DNA from 2 places in the Agrobacterium sp. 10T429 genome. Region 1 is predicted to be linked to the other one. Evidence: predicted binding sites of a transcription regulator. Region 1 holds the regulator's gene; the other holds the start of a gene.

Region 1 (4,212 bases):
CCGGTGTGGGGCACGGCATTGCCATTCCGCATGGCAAGCTGAGCAGCATCCATCAGATCACCGGCGTCTTCGCACGTCTTGAAACGCCTGTTGATTTCGAGGCGCTAGATGACCAGCCGGTCGATCTGGTTTTCCTGCTGCTTGCACCCGAAGGCGCCGGCGCGGATCATCTGAAGGCGCTGTCGAGAATTGCCCGTGCTTTACGCGACCCCGAGCTGGTGGCCAAGCTGCGCGCCACCGATTCCGACACGGCAATTTACGCCTTCCTCAATCAGGAGCAGGCGACCGCTGCCTGATCAAAGGCTGCCGACGGTCCTTTCCATGGACAAAAAACGCGCCCTTGAGGCGCGTTTTTTATTGGAGCATTTCAAACAAAAGCGCGTCCCGGTTTTATATCCGGACGCGCTTTAGATGAGGGAATGCCTCACGCATCCTTCTCGTTGACGGAGGCGGTGCCCGGCTCGGGCGCTGCGGCGGTCTCCACCTTCGGGCCACCCTTTGAGACGCCAACCATGGCGGGGCGCAGCACCCGGTCACCGATGGTGAAACCGGCCTGAACCACCTGCAGTACCGTGTTGTTCGGAACTGCTGTGTTCGGAATTTCGAACATCGCCTGGTGGAAATTCGGATCAAATTTCTGGCCTTCCGCATCGATCTTTTTGACGCCGTGGCGCTCCAGCGTCGAGAGCATCGAGCGCTCCGTCATCTCGACACCTTCGATCAGGCCGTTGAGACCGGCTTCGCCATTGGTCTTGAGTTCGTCCGGAATGGCTTCAAGAGCGCGGCGAAGATTGTCGGAAACGGCAAGCATGTCGCGCGCGAAAGCGGCGAGAGAATAGGCCTTCGCATCCTTGACTTCGCGCTCGGTGCGGCGACGAAGATTGTCCATTTCTGCTGCAAGACGCAGGAACTTGTCGCGCAGATCGGCATTTTCGGCCCTGAGCAGTTCGATCGGATCGGGCTCGGCAGCTTCCGCCGTCTCTTCCCCTGTAAATGCGGGTTCGACAAACTCTTCGGCGACGTCCGCGTCAGGTCCGGGCTTTTTCGTATCGTCGGTCATGACGTTCTCCAGATTTGAATATTGTTGGTTGCGCCCGATATCGAGGTTTGAAGGGCAAAAATCAAGGCTTGCGGCGAAAAGCTTGCCGCATTCTCTAACCTTGCGGGCTTGTCCTATCTCTGCTTTCGGGAAAGGCGGGCCATAATTTGTGCTGTGTAGTCCACCATAGGCACGATACGGGCGTAATTGAGCCTCGTGGGACCGATGACGCCGACGGCGCCCACAACGCGATTTTCCTCATCCCGATAAGGTGCCACGATCAGTGACGAGCCTGACAGCGAGAAGAGCTTGTTTTCCGAGCCGATGAAAATCCTGACGCCTGAGCCACTTTCCGCAAGGTTGAGTATCTCGATGAGATTTTCCTTACGTTCCAGATCGTCGAACAGCAGGCGCACACGATCGATATCTTCCTCACCGGCCAGACCTTCCAGCAGGTTGGAGCGTCCGCGGACGATGAGGCGGCCGAGCTTGCCCTCTTCATTGTCGCCCGCCCATATGGCGAGACCACGTTCGATGAGGTCCTGCGCGAGCGTGCCAAGTTCCGACTGCAATTCGGCACGCTGCGTCTGAAACTGGCCCCGCAGTTCCTGCAGCGTCTGCCCGGAAAGATGGGCATTGATGAAATTTGCCGCCTCTGTCAATTGCGATGACGAAATGCCGACCGGCAATTCGATGATACGGTTTTCGACCTGATTGTGGTCCCCTACCAGCACGGCAAGCGCCTTGGTGGGCTCCAGCCGGATGAATTCAACGTGCTTGAGAATGACGTCGCTCTTGGCCGTCAGCACCAGGCCCGCACCGCGCGACATGCCTGAAAGCATGCGGCTTGCCTCCGTCAGCAACCCTTCCAGCGATTGCTCGTGGCCGGCGACCGGACCGATCTGGCGGTCGATACTGGCTCTCTCATCGGCGGGCAGATCGCCCACCTGCATGAATGCGTCCACGAAGAAGCGCAGCCCCGTCTGGGTGGGCAGGCGACCGGCGCTGATATGCGGCGAATAGATGAGACCCAGTTCCTCGAGGTCGCTCATGACGTTGCGAACGGAGGCCGGTGAAAGCGACATCGGCAACAGCCGCGACAGGCTGCGCGACCCCAAGGGTTCGCCGGTGTCGAGATAGCCTTCGACGATGCGCCGGAAAATCTCCCGCGACCGTTCATCCAGCAACGATGCCTGATCTTTTGAAAGCGGTGCGGAAAAGCCCATATCATCCGTTCTTTATCGTCAAAACTCTGTCCGTACCAATATAATGCGTTGCACCGCTGCGGCAAAATGGAAATTGGCTTTGCAAAACCCCGGGGCGCGCCTTAGAAGGCAGGAACCAACATGGAGAGTGGATCATATGCGGCCTTCAGGCAGAAAAACCGATCAGATGCGCAAGGTTTCCTTCGAGCGCAATTTCTCGAAACATGCCGAAGGTTCCTGTCTGGTCAAATTTGGTGATACGCATGTGCTCGTCACCGCAAGCCTTGAGGAAAAGACGCCGCCGTGGCTGCGCAACAGCGGCAAGGGCTGGGTCACCGCCGAATACGGCATGCTGCCGCGTTCCACTCATGAGCGGATGAAACGCGAGGCCTCGGCCGGCAAGCAGGGCGGACGCACGCAGGAAATCCAGCGCCTCATCGGCCGCTCGCTGCGTGCAGTGGTCGACCTGCAGGCGCTTGGCGAGCGCCAGATCAGCATCGACTGCGACGTCATTCAGGCCGATGGCGGCACGCGCACGGCTTCCATCACCGGCGCATGGATCGCCCTACATGATTGCCTGAAGTGGATGGAAACCCGCAACATGATCAAGGTCGAGAAGGTCCTGAAGGACCATATCGCCGCGATCTCCTGCGGCATCTTTGCAAAACAGCCGGTCATCGATCTCGATTATCTCGAGGATTCCTCCGCCGAGACCGATGCGAATTTCGTCATCACCGGCTCCGGCGGCATCGTCGAGGTGCAGGGAACCGCGGAAGGCGCCCCCTTCTCCGAAGAGGAATTCCTGACGCTGCTCGGTCTTGCAAAGGCCGGATGCAGCGAACTGGTGGCCCTTCAGAAACAGGCAATCGCCTGAGCCGACAGGAAAACGTCATGCGCAAGCTCGATACCAGAACGATCGTCGTCGCCAGCCACAACAAGGGCAAGATCGCCGAAATCGCCGACCTGATCGGGCCTTTCGGCTTTTCAGCCAAATCGGCTGCGGAGCTGAACTTCGTGGAGCCGGACGAGACAGGCACCACCTTTGAGGAAAATGCTGCCATCAAGGCGCTTGCGTCTGCGAAGGCGTCCGGCCTGCCGGCTCTGTCTGACGATTCCGGTCTGGTGATCGATGCGCTGGATGGCGCGCCGGGCGTTTACACTGCCAATTGGGCGGAAACGGCTGACGGTACGCGCGACTTCGCCATGGCCATGCAGAAGGTCGAGGATGCGCTTGCCGAACGCGGTGCAACGAAGCCGGAAGACCGCACGGGCCGCTTCGTCAGCGTGCTGTGCCTTGCCTGGCCGGACGGGCATGTCGAATATTTTCGCGGCGAGGTGGAAGGCACGGTGGCGTGGCCACCGCGCGGAACAAGCGGTTTCGGCTATGACCCGATCTTCAAACCGGAAGGTTACGACACCACATTCGGTGAAATGACCGCAGACGAAAAACACGGCTGGAAGCACGGCGATGCGTTTGCGCTCTCCCACCGTGCCCGCGCGTTCAAAAAATTCGTCGAAACCTGTCTGGAGGCATGAACCCGATGACCGGGGAGCACCAACTTTCTGCCCCCGGCGCGTCGCTTCTGCCGGATACGGGCGATCCCGGTTTCGGGATCTATCTGCACTGGCCCTTCTGTGCGGCCAAATGCCCCTACTGCGATTTCAACAGCCATGTCCGCCACCGCCCGGTGGATCAGGAACGGTTCACTGCGGCGTTCCTCAGCGAAATGGCAAAGATGCGGGCGCTCAGCGGTCCGCGTGTCGTTACCAGCATTTTCATGGGCGGCGGCACACCTTCGCTGATGGACCCGCAGACCGTAGGCGCGCTTCTTGATGGCGTTTCGCGCTTCTGGCATGTGCCTGATGGTATCGAGATCACCATGGAGGCCAATCCTTCAAGCGTCGAGGCGGAGCGGTTTCGCGGTTACCGGGCAGCCGGCGTCAATCGCGTCTCGCTCGGCGTCCAGG
Region 2 (4,212 bases), 320 kb from region 1:
CGCCCGCGCCTCTTCCTCATCCCGCCTGATCTGCGCGACCAGCGGGTCCAAGCCGTCAAATTTCAGCTCGTCACGCAGGTGCCCGAAGAAGGATACCGAACAGACCTCACCATAGAGATCACCGGAAAAATCGAAGACGTAGGTTTCCAGAAGGGCCGCACCGTTATCGGTGACCGTCGGGCGGTAACCGAAGCTTGCAACGCCATCGTAAATCGCCCCGTCGGGGCGGCGGAACCGCACGGCATAGATGCCGGCTTTCAGCTCCGTTTCGGGTGAAAGCGCCATGTTGGCCGTTGGGTAACCCAGCGTTCGCCCCAGCTTCTGGCCGCCGATGACTTCACTTTCCACCGTGAAACGATACCCGAGTTGTCCGGCGGCACCTGCCACATCTCCTTCGCACAGAAGCGAGCGGATACGGCTCGAGGAGACGACATCCGCGCCCTCGTCGCGAAAGGCATCCACGAGCGTCACGTCGAAGCCGTTGCGCTTGCCGGCCGCCATCAGAAATGCCGGGCCACCTTCGCGGCCCTTGCCGAAATGGAAATCAAAGCCGGTGACGACGGCGCTGGCGCCCAGCCAGTCGACCAGAATGGAATTGACGAACTCTTCCGCCGAGCGCTGCGAAAACTCGCGGTCGAAGGGGTATTCGATGACCGAGCGGAAACCGATGGCCTCGAGAATACGTGCCTTCAACGGCGCAGGCGTCAGGCGGAAGACCGGCGTTTCGGGGCGGAAGACGGAACGGGGATGCGGTTCGAAGGTCAGCACCAGTGCCGGAACGCCACGCGCCTCGGCCAGTTCCAGCGCCCGGTCCAGAACGGCGCGGTGGCCGCGATGCACACCGTCGAAATTGCCGATCGCGATGACGCCGCCGCGCAAGCCTTCAGGCAGCGGCTCCTTTTTTTCATTGCGATGAAAGACGGTCATTGCAGTCGATCCATTGTTTACGCCGGCTTACGCCAGACGTTTCCTAGGCAAGGCGGGGCATCCACCAGCCGGGAGCCGCGCCCTGCCCCTTCAGATAGGCGTTCAGAAGCGCCTCGTCCGTCTGGCCATTCAGCGTATATTCGGCGGCGTGAATGCCGCCGCTGATATAAAGAAGGTTGAGGCCACTCGCAATTGCGCCCTTTACATCCGTCGGCATGCCATCGCCAATGGCGAGCACGCGATCCTTCGGGAAATCGCCGCGCACTTCTTTCGCCGCCGCAAGGCAGGCTTCATAGATCGGCGCGTGCGGTTTGCCGGCAATACGGACTTCGCCGCCAAGCTGTTCGTAATATGCGGCCATGGCGCCGGCGCAGGGAATGATGCGCTCGCCGCGCTCTACCACCAGATCGGGGTTGGCACAGATCATCGGTGCCTTGCGGGCGATGAAGCCTTTCAGCATTTCCGTATAATCTTCCGGCGTTTCCGTCTCGTCATCGAAGAAACCGGTGCAGACGACGGATTCCGCTTCCGCCTCGCCGACCCGTTCGACATCGAGACCTTCCAGCAGCGGCATGTCCCGCTCGGGGCCGAGCAGAAAGACTTTTCTCGGGCCTTCCGCGATCAGGCCGCGGGTGACGTCGCCCGATGTGATGATGCGGTCATAGGCCTCATCCGGCACGCCGAGAACGCGAAGCTGGGCGATGACACCGGGGGCCGGACGCGGCGAATTGGTGATGAGCACCACGGTCTTGCCGGCCTTGCGCGCGTCGTGCAGCGCAACCGCCGCATCCGGGAAAGCGCTAACGCCATTATGCAGCACGCCCCAGACATCCGAAAGAACAACGTCGAACCCATCAGTGATTTCGCCGAGGGTGAGAATGCGATGGGCCATGATATGCTTTCCGGGTGCGAAAAAAGGGTGTGCGTCACATGGCAAAGCACGACGCCGATGGCAAGGAAAAAAGCGGCGCCAGGCCTGCCTCCGGACCACCGGCCACCATCCGAACATAAAACCCCTCTACGCCGAAAACGAAGGTTGCCTGAAAAAGAGCGATTTGTCCTCGTCCGTCATAGCGTGGAAATTTTCTGTCATGGAACGCTGGTAACCATAGGCCGTGAAATTTTTCCGGCAGTGCGTTCTTGACTCCGGGGGGACGCCTCCTTATCTCGGCTTTGCTGGCACTCCAACAAGAGGAGTGCTAACACCCATCACGTGAACCTGCAAAAGGTTCCTGAAGTCATTTGATCGAGGGATTAGGCAATGACAAGCACCAATTTCCGCCCGCTTCATGATCGCGTCGTCGTTCGTCGCGTTGAGTCCGAAGCAAAGACCAAGGGCGGCATCATCATTCCCGATACCGCCAAGGAAAAGCCGCAGGAAGGCGAAATCGTCGCCGTCGGTTCCGGCGCTCGCGATGAGGCCGGCAAGGTCGTCGCTCTCGACGTCAAGGTTGGCGATCGCGTCCTGTTCGGCAAGTGGTCGGGCACCGAAGTCAAGCTCGACGGCGAAGACCTTCTGATCATGAAGGAAGCCGACATCATGGGTATCATCGGCTGATTTCGCCGCACCCATTGTTTCCTTAAATTTCAAGCCGGACCCCGTCCGGCCATTCGAAACCAGGAGTTTTGAAAATGGCAGCCAAAGAAGTCAAATTCGGCCGCACAGCGCGCGAAAAGATGCTCAAGGGCGTCGACATTCTCGCTGATGCAGTGAAGGTCACCCTCGGCCCGAAGGGTCGTAACGTCGTTATCGACAAGTCCTTCGGCGCACCGCGCATCACCAAGGACGGCGTTTCGGTCGCCAAGGAAATCGAACTCGAAGACAAGTTCGAGAACATGGGCGCACAGCTCGTTCGCGAAGTTGCCTCCAAGACCAACGACATCGCCGGTGACGGCACCACCACCGCAACGGTTCTGGCCCAGGCCATCGTTCGCGAAGGTGCAAAGGCAGTTGCTGCCGGCATGAACCCGATGGACCTCAAGCGCGGTATCGATCTGGCCGTTGCTGAAGTCGTCAAGGACCTTCAGGCCAAGGCCAAGAAGATCAACACTTCGGAAGAAGTTGCACAGGTCGGCACGATCTCTGCAAACGGCGAGCGTCAGATCGGTCTCGACATTGCTGAAGCAATGCAGCGCGTCGGCAACGAAGGCGTCATCACCGTTGAAGAAGCCAAGACCGCTGAAACCGAACTCGAAGTCGTCGAAGGCATGCAGTTCGACCGCGGCTACCTGTCGCCTTACTTCGTGACCAACCCGGAAAAGATGGTTGCGGACCTCGAAGACGCATACATCCTTCTGCACGAAAAGAAGCTTTCGAACCTCCAGGCCATGCTGCCTGTTCTCGAAGCTGTCGTTCAGACCGGCAAGCCGCTCGTCATCATCGCTGAAGACGTAGAAGGCGAAGCCCTTGCAACGCTCGTCGTCAACAAGCTGCGTGGCGGCCTCAAGATCGCTGCCGTCAAGGCTCCTGGCTTCGGCGACCGCCGCAAGGCCATGCTGGAAGACATCGCCATCCTGACCGGTGGTACCGTCATTTCCGAAGATCTCGGCATCAAGCTCGAAAGCGTTACCCTCGACATGCTCGGCAAGTCGAAGAAGGTTTCGATCTCCAAGGAAAACACCACGATCGTTGACGGTGCTGGCCAGAAGTCCGACATCGAAGGCCGTGTTGCCCAGATCAAGGCGCAGATCGAAGAAACCACTTCCGACTACGACCGCGAAAAGCTGCAGGAACGTCTTGCCAAGCTCGCTGGCGGCGTTGCCGTGATCCGCGTTGGCGGTTCGACGGAAGTTGAAGTGAAGGAAAAGAAGGACCGCATCGACGACGCTCTCAACGCGACGCGCGCTGCTGTTCAGGAAGGCATCGTACCGGGCGGCGGCGTTGCCCTGCTGCGTTCTTCCACGAAGATCACCGTCAAGGGTGAGAACGACGACCAGGAAGCCGGCATCAACATCGTCCGCAAGGCTCTGCAGTCTCTGGTTCGCCAGATTGCAGAAAACGCAGGTGACGAAGCTTCCATCGTTGTTGGCAAGATCCTCGACCGGAACGAAGACAACTACGGCTACAACGCCCAGACCGGCGAATATGGCGACCTGATCCAGCTCGGCATCGTCGACCCGGTCAAGGTTGTTCGCACGGCTCTGCAGAACGCAGCTTCGGTTGCTTCGCTGCTGATCACCACCGAAGCCATGATCGCCGAACTTCCTAAGAAGGAATCGGCAATGCCCCAGATGCCTGGCGGCGGCATGGGCGGCATGGACTTCTAATCAGTCCTGTCACTGGAA

What was found. Region 1 encodes HrcA, which represses chaperone genes, less so after heat shock. Its sites were predicted from a motif close to GTTAGCACTCNCNNNNNGNGAGTGCTAAC; they were not measured.
Region 2: a site for HrcA is predicted at 2,103-2,131, ahead of groES (co-chaperone GroES). Genes of this name have one in related genera too.

The regions. Positions count from the first base shown of each region.
Region 1 is NZ_JBFTGV010000001.1:252,989-257,200, reverse strand. Features, by position in the region: gene ptsN (PTS IIA-like nitrogen regulatory protein PtsN) at 1-296, shown strand, start outside; gene grpE (nucleotide exchange factor GrpE) at 425-1,060, opposite strand; gene hrcA (heat-inducible transcriptional repressor HrcA) at 1,174-2,265, opposite strand; gene rph (ribonuclease PH) at 2,402-3,118, shown strand; gene rdgB (RdgB/HAM1 family non-canonical purine NTP pyrophosphatase) at 3,136-3,780, shown strand; gene hemW (radical SAM family heme chaperone HemW) at 3,786-4,212, shown strand, end outside.
Region 2 is NZ_JBFTGV010000001.1:574,963-579,174, reverse strand. Features, by position in the region: gene AC1DCP_RS02795 (bifunctional riboflavin kinase/FAD synthetase) at 1-927, opposite strand, end outside; gene AC1DCP_RS02790 (TIGR01459 family HAD-type hydrolase) at 971-1,819, opposite strand; gene groES (co-chaperone GroES) at 2,189-2,485, shown strand; gene groL (chaperonin GroEL) at 2,560-4,194, shown strand.